Regions from separate parts of the Paenarthrobacter sp. NPDC090522 genome, predicted to be linked through region 1. Evidence: predicted binding sites of a transcription regulator. Region 1 holds the regulator's gene; the other holds the start of a gene.
The links. The regulator LexA, encoded in region 1, represses DNA repair genes until DNA is damaged. The targets are predictions, from matches to a motif close to TCGAACANNTGTTCGA.

Region 1 (9,697 bases):
AGACCGTGCATGGCGCCAGGTTTCAGTTACCTCGATGGAATGCCTGGGGGCGCAGAAGTGTCCCCTGGCGGAGGAGTGCTTCAGCGAGCAGGCACGCGCCCGGGCGGCGGAAGCCGATGTGGTGGTCACCAACCACGCGATGCTCGCCGTGAGCGCCTTTGAGGGACTGGCAGTCCTTCCGGAGTATGACGTGGTGGTGGTGGACGAAGCCCACGAACTCCAGGACCGGGTCACGGGAGCCGTGTCCGGCCAGTTGTCCGTGGCCATGATCCATGCTGCGGCCTCAAGCGCACGCAAGCACACGGCCATCACCGTCGATGCCCTGAACGCGGCCGCGGACAGGTTGGACATGGCCCTTGTTGGTGTTCCAAGCGGCTTGGTGCCCAACGGCCTCAACGACGAACAACTTGATTGCCTGGACCAGCTCCGGGACGCCACCAGGGCCGCCCTGTCCGATTCGAAAACGGATTCGTCGAACGCCGTGGACGGTGGACGCCAGTTGGCCCGTTCGCGGCTCATGCTCATTCTGGAACTATCGGAGCGGTTGCTGGCCGCGAAGGAAAATCGTGAAGTGGTGTGGTTCTCCAGGAACAGCACTTTCGATCCCCAGCAGGGCTACTCGCCGCCTGACGAAACAGCTCCCGCACTCATTAATATTGCTCCCCTGAGCGTGGCCGGACGCCTCCGGGAAGGGCTGTTTGCGGGCCACACGGTGGTTCTGACGTCCGCCACGCTGGCCATCGGGTCGGCGTTCGAGCCGGCCGCGGGCGGGCTGGGCCTGCTGGGGGACGGAGCTCCCAGCTGGACAGGCTTGGACGTGGGATCGCCCTTTGACTATCCGAAGCAGGGCGTCCTCTACGTGGCGAAGCACTTGCCCAAGCCCGGACGCGGCACCTCGCCCGAAGCCCTCGACGAGCTTGAGGACCTCATCCGTGCCTCCGGCGGCGGAGCGTTGTGCCTGTTTTCGTCCCGGCGGGCAGCCGAGGAAGCCGCGGAAGCCATGCGGCTGCGGCTCGATGTGGACATCCTGTGCCAAGGAGAATCCACCATGGCAGCGCTGGTGAAACAGTTCGCTGACGAACCCGATACGTGCCTTTTCGGCACCATGTCCCTGTGGCAGGGGGTGGACGTGCCGGGTGGCTCGTGCCGCCTGGTGGTCATTGACAGGATCCCCTTCCCACGGCCCGATGATCCCCTGATGACGGCAAGGTCGCGTGCTGTGGCTCAGTCCGGTGGAAACGGGTTCATGGCCGTCTCGGCGACCCATGCCGCAATCCGCCTGGCGCAGGGAGCAGGCCGGTTGATCCGGTCTACGGGAGACAAGGGCGTGGTGGCGATACTCGACTCGAGGCTTTCCACCGAAAGGTACGGCGGCTTCCTGCGGGCTGCCTTGCCGCCCTTCTGGGCCACGACCGACCGGAAGACCGTCCAGGGCGCCTTGCAAAGGCTGGCCCGGAGCGGGCGATAAGACGATTCTTCAGGGGTGCCCGCCACCGCTGGCGCGGGCACCCCTGAAGCAGTGTGTGCCGACGCGGGTCTTCGAACAGACCTTCTGGAGGATGGCCCTTAAAGGGAGCGCAACACCGACACGACTTTGCCCATGATGGTGGCTTGATCGCCGAGGATGGGCTCGTACTGGGTGTTCTGGGGGAGGAGCCAAGTGTGGCCGTCGCGTTGGCGGAATGTCTTGACCGTGGCCTCGTCGTCCAGGAGGGCTGCCACGATATCGCCGTTGATGGCGTCATTCTGCCGGCGGACAACAACCCAGTCGCCATCGCAGATGGCGGCGTCGATCATGGAATCACCGGCGACCTTCAGCATGAAGAGTTCGCCATGGCCCACCAATTGCCGCGGGAGGGGCAGGACGTCCTCCACGGTCTGGTCGGCCAGGATCGGGCCACCGGCAGCGATGCGGCCCACCAGGGGAACCATCGCGGTGTCGCTGGCACTTGCCAGCTCGGTGACGGCGAGGCCGCCGGTACTGCGCAACGTTGCGGGGGCTTCCACTCCCGGGATGGTGGCACCACCGTCAAGGGTCAGTGGCATGAGGACTTCCATGGCGCGAGGACGCTTGGGGTCCCTCCTGAGGTAGCCGAGTTTTTCCAGCTGGGACAACTGGTGGGTGACGCTCGAGAGGCTGGCCAATCCCACCGTATCCCCGATTTCGCGCATGCTGGGCGGGTAGCCGTTGTCATTGACGGAGCGCTGGATGGTCTCGAGGATCTTCTTCTGACGGACAGTCAGGCTTTTGGGACTTTTGGTGGGCTGTTGGCTCCGCAGGGGTGCCCCGCCGCCTGTGGCCTTCGCTGCCATGTTCGCCATTGCCCTTCCGTTCCGCCCGGCGGCGTTCTGAGTGCTGCCGGGATGTGGGTCAAAAATGTCAGACCCTCCTGATGCACTGCTTTTGTGCCTGTTTCTTCCCTCAAACGTAGGCCAGGCACCAGCGTTTATCAAACATTTGTTCTAGCGAGTCTCGACACCGTTCGTTGATAAGTGCTAAAAATGTCATAGCAAGGTTCGAATATGTGTTCTAGTAATCCGGATCGAAGCCGAGATGTTCGAAGGAAGTGTTCGAATATCGCGGCGAGACCAACGAACACAAGGTATTGGCAGCAGGGTCCTGGTTCCCCGGGACCAGGCAATCGCTCAGAAGGGCTCAGCTCATGTCCGCAGTCACAACGTTCCACGAGTTCCGCAACGCGCCGGTACCCACCCGCATCCGGCTCACCCGGCGCGGGCGGATCGTTTTCTTTGGCATCCCGGCCATGTTGCTCGTGGCCGCGCTGCTCACGTTTGCGGGCTTCCTGAACTCGCCGGCCAAGGCCTCGGATTCCCCGTCGCAACTGCAACCGCCAGTCGCCGTCAGTGTCACCGTGCAGCCCGGTCAGTCCCTGTGGGGCATTGCAGGGGCTGCCGCACCCGAGCGTGACCCGCGGGACGTCATCACGGAGATCATCCAGCTGAATGATCTCCGTGGCGGACGCATCACCCCCGGTCAGCAATTGTTTGTTCCTGCCAAGTAGTCCATACGGACGGTGGCGCGGATCCTCTCCGGCGTCACAGTTACAGGGCACTCACCGGCGCACCTTAAACTGGTGGGGTGACTGACCAGCTTGAGCGACTCGACCGACTTCCCCTCCGGACCAACCTGCGTGGACTGAGCCCCTACGGCGCACCGCAGCTTGACGTTCCGATTCTGCTCAACGTCAACGAGAACACCCATGGAGTGCCCGCCGATGTCCAGGCCGCGATCACCGAAGCCGTGGCCGCAGCGGCCACCGGACTGAACCGTTACCCCGACCGCGAGTTCACTGAATTGCGGGAGGCGTTGGCGGAATTCCTGGGCCACGGCCTCAGTCCTGCGAACATCTGGGCTGCCAACGGATCCAACGAGGTTCTCCAGCAGATCCTCCAGGCTTTCGGTGGTCCCGGCCGCAAGGCCCTTGGGTTCCCTCCCACGTATTCCATGTACCCCCTCCTGGCCAGCGGCACGGACACTGAGTACGTCCGTGGTGTTCGTGGCGGGGATTTCAGTTTGGACGCCGCGTCTGCCGCCGCGCAGGTGGCTGAGGCGGGCGCAAATATCGTCTTCCTGTGCTCGCCCAACAACCCCACCGGAACGGGTCTTGGCTTGGACGTCGTGGAGGCTGTCTATGAAGCAGGAGAGGCCAGCCAGGCGATCGTGATCGTGGACGAGGCTTACCACGAATTCGCCCACGACAACACTCCCAGTGCCCTGACCTTGCTGCCGGGCCGGGAACGGCTCATTGTTTCCCGCACCATGAGCAAGGCTTTCGCACTTGCCGGTGCGCGGTTGGGCTACATGGCTGCGGCGCCCGAGGTCACCGATGCCATCCGCCTGGTCCGGCTGCCGTACCACCTCTCGGCGGTAACGCAGGCGACCGCCCTGGCAGCCCTGCAGCACCGCGAGGCCCTGATGGCCGACGTCGAGGACATCAAGGTCCAGCGTGACCGCATCGTCACTGAATTGCTGCGGATGGGCCTCAAGCCGGCGGCCTCGGACTCCAATTACGTGTTCTTTGGTGGCTTGGAGAACCCGCAAGTCATCTGGCAGGGCCTGCTGGATGCTGGAGTACTGATCCGCGATGTTGGGATCCCCGGGCACTTGCGTGTCACTGCCGGTACCGAACAGGAGACCACAGCGTTCCTGGAAGCTCTTGAAGCGCTGCTGGCCGGCGAGGCCGGTGTTGCTCCACGGCTCGGTTAAGAAGCCACCCACTTAGACTTGTCCCTAGATCCATTTCCCTTTTCGTGTTAAGGACGTTCCCCAGATGAGCGAAACCGGCGCCACGCCGTCCGCTGCCCGTACCGCGCGCATGGAGCGCACCACCAGTGAGTCTTCTGTCCTGGTGGAGATCAACCTGGACGGTTCGGGTGTCTCGGACATCAGCACCTCGGTCCCGTTCTACGACCACATGCTGACTGCGCTGTGCAAGCACTCCTTGATCGACATGACGGTCAAGGCCACGGGGGACACCCACATCGACGCCCACCACACCGTTGAAGACGTGGCCATCACCTTCGGCGAGGTCCTGCGGACGGCGTTGGGAAACAAAGCCGGTATCCGTCGCTTCGGCGAGGCCACCGTTCCCCTGGATGAGGCTTTGGCCCACGCAGTTGTGGACGTTTCCGGCCGCCCCTACCTGGTGCACGGCGGGGAGCCCGCCGGACAGGAGTACCACCTGATCGGGGGACACTTCACTGGTTCACTGACGCGGCACGTCTTCGAAGCCATCACGCTGCACGCAGGTATCTGCCTGCACATGAATGTTCTGGCAGGACGCGACCCCCACCACATTGTGGAGGCACAGTTCAAGGCATTCGCCCGGGCGCTCCGCGCGGCCGTTGAATCCGATCCCCGCGTGGAGGGTATTCCGTCCACCAAGGGAGCACTATGAGCAACCAGATCCTCAAAGACGGTGCGGTGACTGACGCATCGGCTTCCGCAAAGCCCGAATCGCCCGAGGGCAAGCCCACGGTTACGGTGCTGGATTACGGCTCGGGAAATGTGCGTTCGGCGGTGCGGGCACTGGAGCGCGCAGGCGCCCACGTCGTGTTGAGCGCCAAGCCGGAAGACGTGCTGAACGCTGACGGACTGGTGGTTCCCGGGGTCGGTGCGTTCGAGACTGTCATGAAGGAGCTCAAGGCCGTTGATGGCATCCGCATGATCGGGCGCCGCGTTGCCGGAGGCCGGCCGGTCCTCGCCATTTGTGTTGGCCTTCAGGTGATGTTCGAGGCCGGAGTGGAGCACGGTACCGAATCCGAAGGAATGGCCGAATGGCCAGGCAAGGTAGAGCTCCTGCCCGCTCCCGTGGTTCCGCACATGGGGTGGAACACCGTGGACGTTCCGGAGGGGTCCAAGCTCTTCGCCGGAGTGGAGGACGAGCGTTTCTACTTTGTGCACTCCTACGGCGTTCAGGAATGGAACTTCGACGTTGTCCAGCCCCGGATGGCTCCGCCCATGGTGACGTGGTCCGAGCACGGAGCCCGTTTCATCGCCGCGGTGGAAAACGGCCCGCTGTGCGCTACGCAATTCCACCCGGAGAAATCGGGTGATGCCGGTGCCAGGCTGCTGCGCAACTGGGTGGACGGCCTCCGGAAACCTGAAGGCGCCGCCTGAATGTGGTCCGTAGTGCTCATGGGGCTCGCCGGCCTCCTGGTAGGTGGGGGCATCTCCTTCCACCAGCAGAAAAAGCCCCTCTGGGTTTCCATTTCCTTCTACGTGCTGGCCGGGATGTCCCTCCTGGCCGCCTACCTCCTGACGCTTCCGGGCAAGTAACCCGGCGTTCCCATCAACTGCAAGGACACACATGACCACGCCCGCACAGTCCGTTCTGGAACTTCTTCCCGCCGTCGACATTGTTGACGGCCAGGCGGTCCGCCTCCTCCAAGGAGAGGCGGGCTCGGAAACGAGCTATGGCACGCCCCTTGAAGCAGCCCTGAACTGGCAGGAAGCCGGCGCTGAGTGGGTGCACATGGTGGACCTCGACGCCGCCTTCGGCCGGGGCAACAACGCAGACCTGATCAGCGACGTGGTTTCCCAGCTCAACGTGAAGGTGGAGCTGTCCGGCGGGCTTCGCGACGATGAGTCGCTGGAACGCGCCCTGGCCCTCGGCGTAGCCCGGGTGAACCTCGGTACGGCTGCGTTGGAAAACCCGGAATGGACCCGCCGTGCCATCGAGCGCTTCGGCGACAAGATCGCCGTCGGTCTTGACGTCCGCGGAACCACGCTGGCCGGCCGCGGTTGGACCAAGGAGGGCGGCGATCTCTGGGAGGTCCTGGCCCGTCTTGAGGACGCCGGCTGCGCCCGTTACGTGGTCACCGACGTGACCAAGGATGGCACGCTGCAGGGACCCAACGTCGAACTGCTCCGCCAGATGGTGGAGAAGACCGGTAAGCCCGTGGTGGCGTCGGGTGGTATTTCCAGCCTTGAGGACCTCCGCGTGCTCCGTGAGTTGGTTCCGCTGGGCGTCGAGGGTGCGATCGTGGGCAAGGCGCTGTACGCCGGTGCCTTCACGCTCCCCGAAGCGCTGGACGTCGCCGGCCGCCGCTGATGGCAGGGCACCAGGAACACCGCCGGGAGCTTCCCGGGCACATTGCCGCCGCCCTGGCGGGTGCCGGCGGGCCCACCGATTCCGCCGGGCAGCCGTGGGCGGGGCGCAGCCTGGACGGCGACGCCGCCAAAATCCACAACTTCGAGGACGACGACGGTTCGGCCGATTCGGGATACCTCGCCGCAGTAGCGGCCTTGCTGGACGGCAATGGCAGCGAAGCCGATGTGGTGTCGGCGCTCGCCACGGCCAGGGTCTTCGTGCCCGTGGTTGCGACGCTCGCCGAAGAGGCCGAAGGCGTGGACGGGCTCCATGCCGACAAGCAGGCTGATATGGCGTTGGTCACTCTCAAGGCTCCTGACGGAAGGACGGCCATGCCCGTCTTCACTTCCGCGGATGCCCTGGAGCGATGGCATCCGGGGGCCCGGCCTGTTGCTGTTTACGCGGCCAGGGCGGCACTTTCCGCCGTATCCGAGGGTGCACAACTGCTGGTCCTGGACCCGGGTTCGGATTACACGTTCGTGGTGCGCCGCCCGGCCATGTGGGCTCTTGCCCAGCAGAAGGACTGGACGCCGTCCTACCTTGATGATCAACTGGAGGCTGCTCTCGCTTCCACGGTTTCTGGTTTCCGCACGGTCCGCAGGCTTGAGACGCAGCCCGGTGCGGGCGTTGCGTCCCTGACGGCCGATGGCCGCCAGGTACCTGGCGGCGGAGCGGGGCCGGAGTTGCGGGTAGTGCTGTTCCTTGAGGACGGGCTGGACGCCGTAGCGGTCCAAGCGCTCGTGGCCCAATTGAACGAGGCCTGGGCAAGGATGGATTCCTTTGCCGAGGGCGTTGATTCCATTGAAGTAAAACTGCAGCGTGCAGCACAGGAGCCCGCGCAGCATTAACGGCAGCACCCGTTCCCCGGGGCTGCCTTGGGGAACAAGAGGAAACTGGCTGTGAATTTCGCTCTCTATAAGGAGATGCTGTCCATCCGCCCTGTGCGGCGGTTGCTGTTGGTGGGCATGGTGGCCCGCATCCCGCATTCGGCGGCCGGCGTCCTGTTGACGCTGCACATAGTCCTGACTTTGGGGGAGGGGTACGCCGCAGCGGGGGCTGCTGCGGCAGTCATGACCATCGGGATCGCGCTGGGAGCTCCTTGGCGCGGACGCCGGGTAGACATGGTGGGCTTGCGTAGGGCCCTTATTCCTTCCGTCGTGTCCGAGACCGTGATCTGGTCGATCGTGCCGCACGTTTCCTATCAATGGCTCCTGCCCCTGGTGTTCGTGGGCGGCCTGTTCACGCTGCCCATCTTCAGCGTGGTCCGGCAGTCGCTGGGTGTGATGGTGGATGGTGAACAGCGTCGCGGCGCCTTCGCCCTGGATTCGATTGCCACCGAGCTCGTGTTCATGATCGGACCGGCCATTGGTGCCATTGTCGCCACGAGCGGTTTCTCGGCGCTGGGCTTGACTGCCGTGGGAGTGTCGGTTTCCGTGGCGGGCCTGTTCCTGATCTGGTTCAATCCTCCAACGAGGAGCGAGGATCCCTGCTCGGCCGAGGAGTCCGCGGAACGTGCCGCGGCCGATCTTTCAGCCGCCGAGGCTGCCATGGTTGCTTCCGCACCCGGCCATGTCCAGGAGGCTGCCTCCGAAATGGCGCCTTCGGCGTCCAAGGGTGGCCTGCGGAGCCGCGTTGCCCGCAATTTCACGTGGTTCACCGTCTCAGTAGCTGCGCTGTTCGCCGTTGCGGCGGGCTCCGGAATGGTGCTCAGTGGTTCGGACGTGAGCATCGTTGGCTTGCTGGAACGGGGAGGCCACCAGAACCAGATCGGCATAGTCTTCTTCTTCTGGTGTGCTGCCTCGGTGGTCGGTGGACTTGTTTACGGCGCCATGAACCGCCCGGTCTCGCCCATGCTTCTCCTGTTGGGCATGGCCGCGCTGACTATTCCCATGGGCTTTGCACGGGACACATGGACGCTGGCCTTCCTGTCGATCCTCCCCGGCCTGCTGTGTGCGCCCGTGCTGTCCGCGTCCTCGGAGAAGGTTGCCGACCTTGTGGACGAGGAACGTCGTGGTGAAGCGATGGGCTGGTACGGTTCGGCGCTGACGGCCGGTGTGGCCCTTGGTGCGCCGCTGGCGGGGGTGTTCATCGACAACGTGGGACCGTCCGGGGGCTTCGCTGCGGTGGGTTCTGCCGGCGTCGTCCTGTGCGTTGCAGGTTTCGTCCTGATGTCCTTGCGCCGCCGCGCCGCCCGCGTCTGAGGCGCCTTGGGCCTTAACAACGATGGCGACCCGAACCGAAAGGTTGGGTCGCCGTCGTCGTTTGCTGCTTGGGCTTGCCGCTAGTTCACCGGGCCGGTGAACTTTTCGCCCGGACCCTTGCCCGGTGCGTCCGGGATGAGGGAAGCCTCGCGGAATGCCAGCTGAAGGGACCGCAGGCCATCGCGCAAAGGACCGGCATGCTGGGAGCCGATCTCCGGGGCGGCCGCCGTGACCAGGCCGGCCAGGGCGGTGATGAGCTTGCGGGCCTCGTCAAGGTCCTTGAGGTCTTCCGCGTGGGGATCGTCGGCCAGGCCAACCTTGACCGCTGCGGCGCTCATGAGGTGCACGGCGCCGGTGGTAATAACCTCGACGGCGGGAACTTCGGCGATGTCGCGGATCTGCTGGGAGACTCCGGTGTCTGCCGCGTCTCCGCCGAAGGAGTTACGGTGATTGCTGTCTTCAGTGCTCATACTGGTAAGCTTGTCACAGACCGACTGGAAGTCGTTATTTCTACGTTTAGTGGAACTGCAGTCTGTGCCCGCCGTGTGAATGTGCGCTTGGCGGGTTATTTCTGTAGACTTGATTTTCAGTTTGCAAGCGGAGTTCTCTCCCACCCGCGTCAGCCGCTTCCCTCACGGGACTTGAAGGTTGCCGGGTAACCTGGTCGGACGCTTCACGGCATTGCCGGAAGTGCAGTTGGCTCCCTTCGTGGGGCTGCGCCGATCTTCGAGGCCTTCGATTGCACCAGCAATTGGAGGCCTTCTCTTTTTGCCGGTGAAACTCACCACAACCACAGGAGCTTTAACATTAGCGAGCCAAGAATCAATGAGCGTATCCGCGTCCCCGAGGTGCGGCTGGTCGGCCCTGCCGGCGAACAGGTAG
Region 2 (9,697 bases), 270 kb from region 1:
GATCGGTGGGCGGCTGATGGACAAGCCCAACGTCGCAGCAGTGCTTTCCATCGCCAGGGTCTTGGCCGTGTCCTTCCACGGATAGGGGACCGGCTGGAGCATGGCCTCGGCGGCATCGTAGTAGGGGTCCAGGTCTTCGCGGGTGAAGGGCCAGTTTTCGTAGCCGCCGCCCGGGATGGGGGACTCGTTCACGAACCACTTTTCATCCTTGCGCAGCAGCACGTTCGCGTAGATGAGCGAGCCGCCGCCCAAACCACTGGACACCAAGCCTTCAGTGCCGCGGAAGGTCCAGGCGTCGAACAGCCCGTAGAGGCCGCGGTCCGGGTCCCAGAAGTTCCGGCCCATTTCCGACGGCGACCGGGCGAAACTCCCCGGCGGATACGGCTTGCCGCGTTCCATGAGCACCACGGACTGCCCGGCTTCGGCCAGGCGCAGGGCAGCCACCGAGCCGCCGAAGCCCGAGCCCACCACCACAGCGTCCACTGTCTCAAGGCTGCCGCCGTGGCGTGACCGATCGATGCCGGGTTCCGGACCCGTACTCCCAGTGTTCGCGTACCCCAGACGAACCATGGCCGTTCCCCTCAAGCGAGAGCTGACCTGGAGTTACCCGAACGTGGCCGGGCGATGCCTCCGCGGATTATGGCCCTTATGTTCCCACCGGTCCGGGAATCTGTCCATGAGGTGGAGTAATCCGGGTGTAGACCATGTCGAAGTCGTGCTCCAGCGGTCCGCCGGGATACGTGCCGCGCTCCAAGCGTGCGGTGATGGTCTTCCCATCGTCGCTGATGCGGCCCACGAAGCGTTGCGGCCAGTCCGGACCGTCCCGGAACAGCGTCCACACGTTGTCTTTGAGCGTCATGTCGTAGATGCGCGCTACCCCTCGCGAATCGAAGTAATGCTGCTGGAACGCCCCGTCTGAACCGGTTGCCCCGATCACGCTCACAGCGTTGGGGTACTCGGGGCGTTCCACCGTTGAACGCTGGATCAGGAAGCCGCCGCCTTCCAGCCACTCGAACGTGGTCCGGCCCTGGGTCTCCGCGCTGGGAATGGTGGTCTCCCATGTGCCAAGCAAGATGGTCAGTTGCTCCAACGTGGGTTCCGGTTCGCGTGCCATGGCGTCCCTCTTTTCGTGGGTATGGACAGGTTCAGCGTAGGACGCGGGACCGGCACGGAATAGGGTCGAGGCATGAATCATCCTTCTCAGGTAGCTGTGGTCACGGGAGCAGGGAGGCGTCGTTCCATCGGCGCCGCGCTGGCCACGGGCCTTGCCCGCGATGGCTGGAACCTCGTCCTCAACCACTGGAAGCCCTACGACGACCGGCTCGGCCTCGAGGCGTCACCCGACGATGCCGCCGCCATTGCCGCCGAATGCCGCGAACTGGGTGCCGCCGTCGAACTCGTCCCGGGCGACCTCAGCGATCCCGCTGTTCCCGCGGCCCTGGTTGCCGCAGGGCAGGAATTGGGTCCGGTGACCGGCCTGGTGATGTCCCACTGCGAGTCGGTGGACAGCAGTATCCTCAGCACGTCCGTGGACAGCTGGGACCGCCACTTTGCCGTGAACGCCCGCGCGACGTGGCTGCTCATCAAGGCGCTCGCCGAGCAGCTGCCCACGGTGTCCGACGGTGTTGCGGGTGCGCGGATTGTGGCGTTGACCAGCGACCACACCGTCAACAACCTGCCCTACGGCGCCAGCAAAGGCGCCCTGGACCGGATCGTGACGGCGGCCGCCGTGGAACTGGCGGACAGGGGAGTGCGCGCCAACGTGATCAACCCGGGACCGATCGATACCGGCTGGATGGACGACGCCGTTCGCGGCTGGGCGGTCGGGGCGACTCCTGCCGGACGCCTGGGCACACCCGCCGACACGGCCAACCTGGTGCGGTTCCTGTTCTCCGACGCCGGCTCATGGGTCAACGGCCAGATCCTGCACAGCAACGGTGGCTTCAACGTGGCCTGAATCCGTGACCATTCCGTTGATCCGGTGGCAGGATGGGCGCATGAGCCAAGTTACCTGTGACCTCACCGTGTCCCTTGACGGCTTTGTAGCCGGTCCCGACCAGTCCATGGAGCAACCCTTGGGTGCCGGTGGCGAGACGTTGCACTGCTGGCAGTTCCAGGAGCGCGATACCAATGCTGCGGAAGTGGCCGGGATCCTCGAAGCCGGCGCGTACATCATGGGCAGGAACATGTTCGCCGGTCCTGACGAAGGGGTATGGCCGGCCGATTGGCGGGGCTGGTGGGGTGAGGAGCCGCCGTACCATGCTCCGGTCTTCGTGCTGACCTCCCACGCCCACGAGCCCTTGGTCATGGAGGGCGGCACGACGTTCCACTTCGTGAACGACCCCATCGAATCGGTGCTGGCCCGTGCCCGCGAGGCTGCGGGCGGGAAGAACGTGGCGATTGCCGGTGGAGCGTCGACGGCCCGGCAGTTCTTGGCGGCGGGCCTCATTGACGAGCTTCGGCTCCACGTCGCTCCGGTCATCCTTGGCGGCGGCGAGCGCCTGCTGGACGGCGTGGGCGAGCTGAAGCTTGAGCCCTTGGACGTGCGGGGGACCCGGCTGGTTTCGCACCTTCGCTACAAGGTGGGCTAGGGCCCTTCCTGGTTGGCTGTTTCCTCGATCCAGTCAACGGCCTCGTCGGGGAGGTAGGACCCCTCCATTTCCCCGGTGACCCACCAGGGATCTGCCGCGTCCGGACCACCCGCGGCAGCGATCTCGGCGACGATGTCCGGGCGAACGGCGTCACCGTTGTTGTTGATGAGCCAATCCTGTGTAGCGGCCGTTAGCTTCGGCCACCAGTGCTCAATGGCTTTCGGGGGAGTAGTCATGGTCGGGAGTCTCCCACGCCGGGGCTGCGTGGTCGATCCCTTGTACTGGGAAGGAAGTCAGCCTCGAGCCAGGCCGCTGATGATGGTGGCCACGGCAGCGAAGGCTGCCACGAAGGCCCAGTACTGCATGGGGAGGAAGAACAGGCTGTGCCGGTTGAAGTATCCCCGTCGCGCAGTCTCGGCTTCGTACTTCCACTGTTCTTCTGCTTGGGCATGCGCCTCTTCGATGGACCGCGGTGCGGCCAAGCCGGGGAATTGATACGCTCCCACCTCTACCATCCGGTTGAGCTCCTGGGCACGTAGATTGACGGCCTTCTCATAGGCCTCCTTGGGCATGGTCTGGTTGAACCATTTGCCCAGATACCAGATCCCCGCCGCTCCGGCAGCAAACCCCACCCCTACGGCAATCAAGTTGCCGTGCGAAAGGCTGCCGGCCAAACCGCCACATACTGCAAACACCAGAATCACCAGGATTCCCCAACCTCTCCAAATAATCACTTCATTAGCGTAATTTATGGGGAGGGATGCGCTGGCCAATCCCGCACGCCAACTCGCGGGAGAGCGGCGAATCCGCCGCAAGCTTCCCAGCGCCCAGGCAGCGTTGCCGCGACCCCGGCGAGCCCGCCCGAAGGCCACAATGTCTGCCACCCGATGTACACTCAGTTATCGAACATATATTCGAATAAAGGTGTGTTGTGGGCGTGATAGTCGGCCCCCGTGTGCTAGATGCGGGCTTCTCTCTTTTGTCGGTCCTGTTGGCTCCGGTCCCGGTGGCAGCTGGGTTTCCGTCGCCCGCGCAGGACTACTTCGACGGCCGGATAGACCTCAACGAGCACCTCATCAAGGACGTCACCAGCACCTTCGTGGTGCGCGTGACCGGCCAATCCATGGAGGGTGCGGGAATCAGCGATGGCGACGAGTTGATCGTCAACCGCGCGCTGGAACCCAAGGACGGCTCCATCGTCGTCGCTGTCCTTGATGGCGAGTTGACCATCAAGAGGCTGCGCGTCACGAAGTCCGGGGTGGTGCTCCAGGCTGATAACCCGAAGTTTCCGGACATCCGGGTGGGGGCGTTGTCGGAATTGACCATTTGGGGCGTGGCCACCACGTGCCTGCATCACATTTGAGCAGGCCGGGCTGTTGAGCGCCGGAGCACCAGTTGCGGCATGAACTTCCGGTCCGCGGGAGGTCCGTCCGGGTTGGCGAGGCGCTCCAGGGCAACCTCCCCGGCTGCCTCCCCGAGCTGTACCGCGTGCAGGTCCACTGAGGTGAGGTCGATTCCGTGCAGCCGCGCGGTGCGGGAGTTGTCGTAGCCGATCAGCGAGAGGTCCCCGGGAATGGAGATACCCCTGGCGTAGGCGGCTTCCCGTGCGCCGAGGGCCAGTTGGTCGTTATGGCAAAAAAGGGCCGTCGGCCGGTCTGCTTGGTCCAGGATCCGGGCCGCGGCGCGTTCTCCGGAGTCCTGGGTGAAGTCGTCCGCGCATACCGTCTGAGGGACCAGGCCGGCGTCCCGCATGGTTTGCTCATAAGCGCGTCGGCGCACCAGATGGCCGTCGTAGGCAGGTCCTGCCAGGTGGGTGATCCGCGTGTGCCCAAGTCCCAGGAGGTGCTCGGTGGCCACGCGGGCGCCGTACGCATCGTCCGAATAAACGCTGTCCACGCCCTCCACCGGTCGCGTCACACTCACCAGCGATACGCTTCGCGCCATCTCGTGGACGTCATGGTCCGGGTCCAGGAGGGTCGCGGCGATGATGATTCCCACCCGGGCCTCGATCAGCGACTCCAGCGCCCCGCGGTCCTCGCCGTCGGCAGATCGCGAAACGCTCAGGATCAACCTGTTGCGTTGCTGCGCCAAGGCTGTCCGGACTCCGCTGAGGATATCGGCGTAGATCTCGTTGCGGATGTCCATGAGGTAAAGCCCGACGGCGGAACGGTGCTTGCGTGCCAGGTCGGCGGCTACGGCATTGGGCCGGTAACCAAGACGCCTCGCGGCTTCGAAGATCGCTTCCTTGGTTTCGCCGCTGACCCCGGGCGCTCCGCGGAAGGCGAAGGAGACGAGGGTGCGGGACACGCCGACTTCACGTGCAACGTCACTCTGCGTCGCAGCCCGGCGCTGCTGGTTCTCGGATGCCATAGGGATCATCCTGCCATGAAGACAAAACCGAACAATTAAGGTCATTTGTTAGTTTGACCTTACATTTAAGTCTTTCGCGCGTTAGTCTTGTGTCAGAGCGGGAGAGTATGACCCGCAACACACTGACAAAGGAGTCCTGATGTCTGCTACGCAAACTCAACGGGAGAGTGCCCATAACGCGGCCCTGCCCCCGTTGACCAACGGCCCGCACCGCAAGCGGTTGGGCCTGGTAGCTCTGGTCGCCACGTTCGGCGGCCTCCTCTTTGGTTACGACACGGGTGTGATCAACGGGGCACTCCGGCCAATGACGGTCGATCTCGCCCTGACGCCCCTGACGGAAGGAATCGTCACCAGTTCCCTGCTGTTCGGCGCCGCAGCCGGCGCTGTGGCCGGAGGAAGGCTCTCCGACGGCTGGGGGCGCCGCAAGACCATCATCCTCCTGGCAACGCTGTTCTTCGTCGGAACCATTGCCTGCGTCTTCGCGCCAAGTTTCGAAGTCATGGTGCTGGGCCGGATCATCCTGGGCCTGGCTGTGGGTGGCGCGTCAACCGTTGTGCCGGTCTTCCTGGCGGAGCTTGCGCCCTACGAAATCCGTGGATCCCTGGCCGGGCGCAACGAACTCATGATCGTCATCGGCCAGCTCGCCGCGTTCGTGGTCAACGCCATCATCGGCAACATCTGGGGTGAATTCGGCGGAGTGTGGCGCATCATGCTCGCCGTGGCAGCCCTGCCAGCCATCGCCTTGTTCTTCGGCATGCTCAGGATGCCCGAATCGCCGCGTTGGCTCATCTCCAAGGGCCGCACCCGCGAGGCTTTGGCTGTCCTGAAGACCATCCGCTCCGAGGAACGCGCCGAAGCCGAGATGGCCGACGTCAAGCACCTCGCGGACGAAGAGAAAGCCTCCAAGGCAACGTCCTGGGCGGCCCTCAAGGACAAGTGGATCCTCCGCATTATCCTGGTGGGCATCGGGCTGGGCGTTGCCCAGCAGCTGACCGGCATCAACTCGATCATGTACTACGGCCAGTCCGTCCTGGTGGAAGCCGGTTTCGATTCCAGCGCCGCCCTGATCGCAAACATCGCGCCCGGTGTGATCGCCGTCGTGGGTGGTGTGATCGCCCTGACGTTGATGCAGCGCGTCAACCGCCGCACCACGCTGCTCCTCGGCTTCACCCTGACCACCATCTGCCACTTCCTCATTGGCATCGCGTCGATCGTCCTGCCGGTTGGCAATGCTGCCCGTCCGTTCGTGATCCTGTTCCTGGTGGTGGCGTTCGTGGGCTCCATGCAGACCTTCCTCAACATCGCCGTTTGGGTGATGCTGTCCGAGATCTTCCCGCTCCATGTCCGCGGCTTCGCCATTGGCCTCTCGGTGTTCTGCCTCTGGATCGCCAACGCCCTCCTTGGCCTGTTCTTCCCCACGCTCGTGGCCGGCGTCGGCATCACCGGAACGTTCTTCCTGTTCGGCGTGGTGGGAATCCTGGCGTTGATCTTCATCTACACGCAGGTCCCGGAAACCCGCGGCCGCACCCTCGAAGCCCTCGAAGAAGACGTCACTACCGGCGCCATCTACCTGGTGCACAAGAAGTAGCCACCCCACCCAACTGGGTCGCAGTTAAGCGCGTTTTGAACCGTCAGAACGCGCTTAACTGCGACCCAGTTGGGTGCTGGGCGTTAAGAACGCGTCAAGATCTGCGCCTGCCGCGTTAAGGAACCGTTAGGAACGGCAATTGGCCGGTTTTTGAGGAGTTGACTTTCATCTGTCCCGCAAACGGGACTTGATGAAAGGACGTTCCAGTGGCCGACCTGGCTGTTGTGGGGATTCTCGTGGTGTCCATGGGAACCGTGATGTGGGTTGCCCATCTATTGGGCCGGATGATCGACAAGGACGGGCCGGTGAGTGGCCGGTGACCATCGACGCTGTGATCTGGATCGGCCTGCTCGTGGCCGGACTGTTGCTCCTGGGGTACCTGGTAGCTGTCTTGGTCAATCCGGAAAAGTGGTGATCCGGGTTGGTCTTCAATACCCTCTCCTTCCTGACCCAGGTTGCCGTGCTGTTGGTGGTCCTGGTCCTGCTGCATAAGCCCCTTGGCATCTACATCGAACGGGTGCTCGCCGGGACCACGTCCTCGCGCGCAGAGAACATCTTCTATCGCCTGGCCGGAGTGGACCGCACCGCCGAACAAGGATGGTCTGTGTACCTGCGCAGCGTCCTGGTGTTCTCCGCGGTGTCCATCCTGGCGGTCTTCCTGTTGCAGCGGCTCCAAGGCATCATCCCGGGAACGGGGCCCGCAACTCCCGTGGATCCGTGGGTGGCCATGGACACCGCGATTTCCTTCGTGACGAACACCAACTGGCAAACCTACGTCCCCGAGTCCACAGTGGGGATCTTCGTCCAGATGTGCCTCCTGGCGGTACAAAACTTCCTGTCCGCGGCCGTGGGCATCGTTGTGGTTGCCGCCCTCATCAGGGGCATCACCCGAACCCGCACGGACAAACTCGGCAACTTCTGGGTAGACCTGGCCCGGACCACCTTCCGGCTCCTCCTGCCTTTGGCCACCATCGGTGCGGTGGTGCTGGTGCTTGGCGGCGTGGTGCAGAACTTCTGGTCCACTGATGTCACCAACGCGGCCATGGGTGTCAGCCAAACCATCCCCGGTGGTCCCATAGCCTCACAAGAGGCCATCAAGGTCCTGGGGACCAACGGTGGCGGCTATTTCAATGCCAACTCAGCCCACCCCTTCGAAAACCCGAACGCCTTCACCAGCCTGTTCCAGGTGTTCCTGATCCTGCTCATTCCGTCTGCCCTGCCGTACACCTATGGACGGATGGTGGGTGACCAGCGCCAGGGATTCACCGTTGCGGGCGTCATGGGCACCCTGTGGCTGGGTTCCACGCTGCTCATGGGCGCTGCGGTTGCTGCAGGGCAGGGGACCGCGACGGCGGCTGCCGGCGGCCTGGGCGAGGGTTTCGAACAGCGTCTTGGACCGGCGTCGAGCGCTTTGTTCGCCGCCTCCACCACCCTGACCTCCACGGGTGCAGTCAACGCCGCACACGACTCGCTGCCACCCTTGGCCGGAGGTGTGGCCATGGTCAACATGATGCTCGGCGAGGTGGCTCCCGGCGGCACCGGCTCAGGACTCTACGGCATGCTCATGCTGGCCATCATCGCCGTGTTCATCGCCGGACTGATGGTGGGCCGGACACCAGAGTTCCTGGGCAAGAAGATCGGCCCACGCGAAATGAAGCTGGCGGCCCTCTATATTTTGGTCACGCCCACGCTGGTCCTGGTCTTCGCAGCCATCACCGTCCTCCTGCCCGGAATCACGGCCAACGCCCCGGCCTCCGGCCCGCACCAGTTCAGCGAAGTCCTGTACGCCTTCACCTCTGGTGCCAATAACAACGGCTCCGCGTTCGGCGGCATCACGAGTTCCGGACCCTACCTGTCCACCATGCTGGGCCTGGCCATGCTGTTCGGACGCTTCCTGCCCATCGCCCTGGTCCTGGCGCTCGCCGGTTCCTTGGCAAGGCAACACCACGTGCCCGCGTCGTCGGGAACCGTACCAACGCACGGTCTGCTGTTCGGGTCCCTCCTGATGGCAGTCACCGTCATCCTCACCGCGCTCAGCTACTTCCCGGCCCTGGCCCTGGGCCCCCTCGCAGAAGGACTCGTCGCATGACCAAGTCATTGACGGAAGCCGCCACGGCTACACTTGCCGACGGCAACCCGCTGGGAACTCCCGGCGAACACAAACACCACACCAAAGCGCCCGCCAGGCTCACGCTCACGGCAGTACGCGAGGCCCTGCCCGTAGCCTTCCGGAAACTGGCCCCGCGCCGGATGCTGCATTCACCGGTCATGTTTACCGTGTGGGTGGGCGCGGCACTCTGCACACTGATCTGCGTGGCGCAGCCCGCGGTCTTCAGCATCGCCATCACGCTGTGGTTGTGGCTGACCGTGCTGTTCGGCACGTTGTCCGAGGCCATCGCCGAAGGACGCGGAAAGGCCCAGGCGGACAGCCTGCGCGCCAGCCGGGAGGGCGTCATGGCCAAGGTCCGTTCAGCGGACGGCACCATCAGGGAAGTTCCAGGAACCGAACTCCGGCTCAACGACACGGTGGTGTGCGAGGCCGGCGATGTCATCCCTTCGGACGGAGAGATCATCGAAGGCCTGGCGAGCGTGGACGAATCCACCATTACAGGTGAGTCCGCTCCGGTGATCCGGGAGTCCGGCGGCGACCGGTCCTCGGTGACCGGCGGAACGCGGGTCCTTTCCGACCGGATCGTGGTCCGCATCTCCGCCGACCCCGGCGAAACCTTCATTGACCGCATGATCAAACTCGTGGAGGGTGCCGTGCGGCAGAAGACGCCCAACGAGGTGGCCCTCCACGTTCTCCTGGTCTCCCTGACCGTGGTTTTCCTCATCGTGACCATGAGCCTTGCCCCGTTCGCCTCGCTCGCCGGTTCCACGCCGTCGCCCATTGTGCTCACAGCGTTGCTGGTGTGCCTCATCCCCACCACGATTGGTGCGTTGGTGCCGGCCATCGGGATTGCCGGCATGGACCGGCTCGTCCAGCACAACGTGCTGGCAACCTCGGGACGCGCGGTCGAGACGGCTGGTGACATCACCGCCCTGCTGCTCGATAAGACGGGGACCATCACGTTCGGCAACCGTCGCGCCGTGGAGTTCCACCCGGCGTCGAACGTTGGCCGGCAGGACCTGGTCGAAGCCGCCCGGC

Region 2: the regulator LexA is predicted to act here: its motif matches at 3,494-3,509, upstream of ACIQT2_RS05250 (LexA family protein).

Annotation. Positions count from the first base shown of each region.
Region 1 covers NZ_JBIVXL010000003.1:30,915-40,611, reverse strand. The annotation lists gene ACIQT2_RS04110 (ATP-dependent DNA helicase) at 1-1,468, shown strand, start outside; gene lexA (transcriptional repressor LexA) at 1,567-2,313, opposite strand; gene ACIQT2_RS04100 (LysM peptidoglycan-binding domain-containing protein) at 2,664-3,023, shown strand; gene ACIQT2_RS04095 (histidinol-phosphate transaminase) at 3,101-4,228, shown strand; gene hisB (imidazoleglycerol-phosphate dehydratase HisB) at 4,293-4,919, shown strand; gene hisH (imidazole glycerol phosphate synthase subunit HisH) at 4,916-5,641, shown strand; gene ACIQT2_RS04080 (hypothetical protein) at 5,642-5,800, shown strand; gene priA (bifunctional 1-(5-phosphoribosyl)-5-((5-phosphoribosylamino)methylideneamino)imidazole-4-carboxamide isomerase/phosphoribosylanthranilate isomerase PriA) at 5,832-6,575, shown strand; gene ACIQT2_RS04070 (SseB family protein) at 6,575-7,462, shown strand; gene ACIQT2_RS04065 (MFS transporter) at 7,514-8,815, shown strand; gene ACIQT2_RS04060 (DUF1844 domain-containing protein) at 8,896-9,285, opposite strand; gene infC (translation initiation factor IF-3) at 9,664-9,697, shown strand, end outside.
Region 2 covers NZ_JBIVXL010000003.1:304,187-313,883, reverse strand. The annotation lists gene ACIQT2_RS05280 (GMC oxidoreductase) at 1-570, opposite strand, end outside; gene ACIQT2_RS05275 (hypothetical protein) at 647-1,114, opposite strand; gene ACIQT2_RS05270 (SDR family oxidoreductase) at 1,187-1,957, shown strand; gene ACIQT2_RS05265 (dihydrofolate reductase family protein) at 1,998-2,591, shown strand; gene ACIQT2_RS05260 (hypothetical protein) at 2,588-2,827, opposite strand; gene ACIQT2_RS05255 (hypothetical protein) at 2,885-3,325, opposite strand; gene ACIQT2_RS05250 (LexA family protein) at 3,523-3,954, shown strand; gene ACIQT2_RS05245 (LacI family DNA-binding transcriptional regulator) at 3,945-4,961, opposite strand; gene ACIQT2_RS05240 (sugar porter family MFS transporter) at 5,101-6,549, shown strand; gene ACIQT2_RS05235 (potassium-transporting ATPase subunit F) at 6,866-6,964, shown strand; gene kdpA (potassium-transporting ATPase subunit KdpA) at 6,971-8,638, shown strand; gene kdpB (potassium-transporting ATPase subunit KdpB) at 8,635-9,697, shown strand, end outside.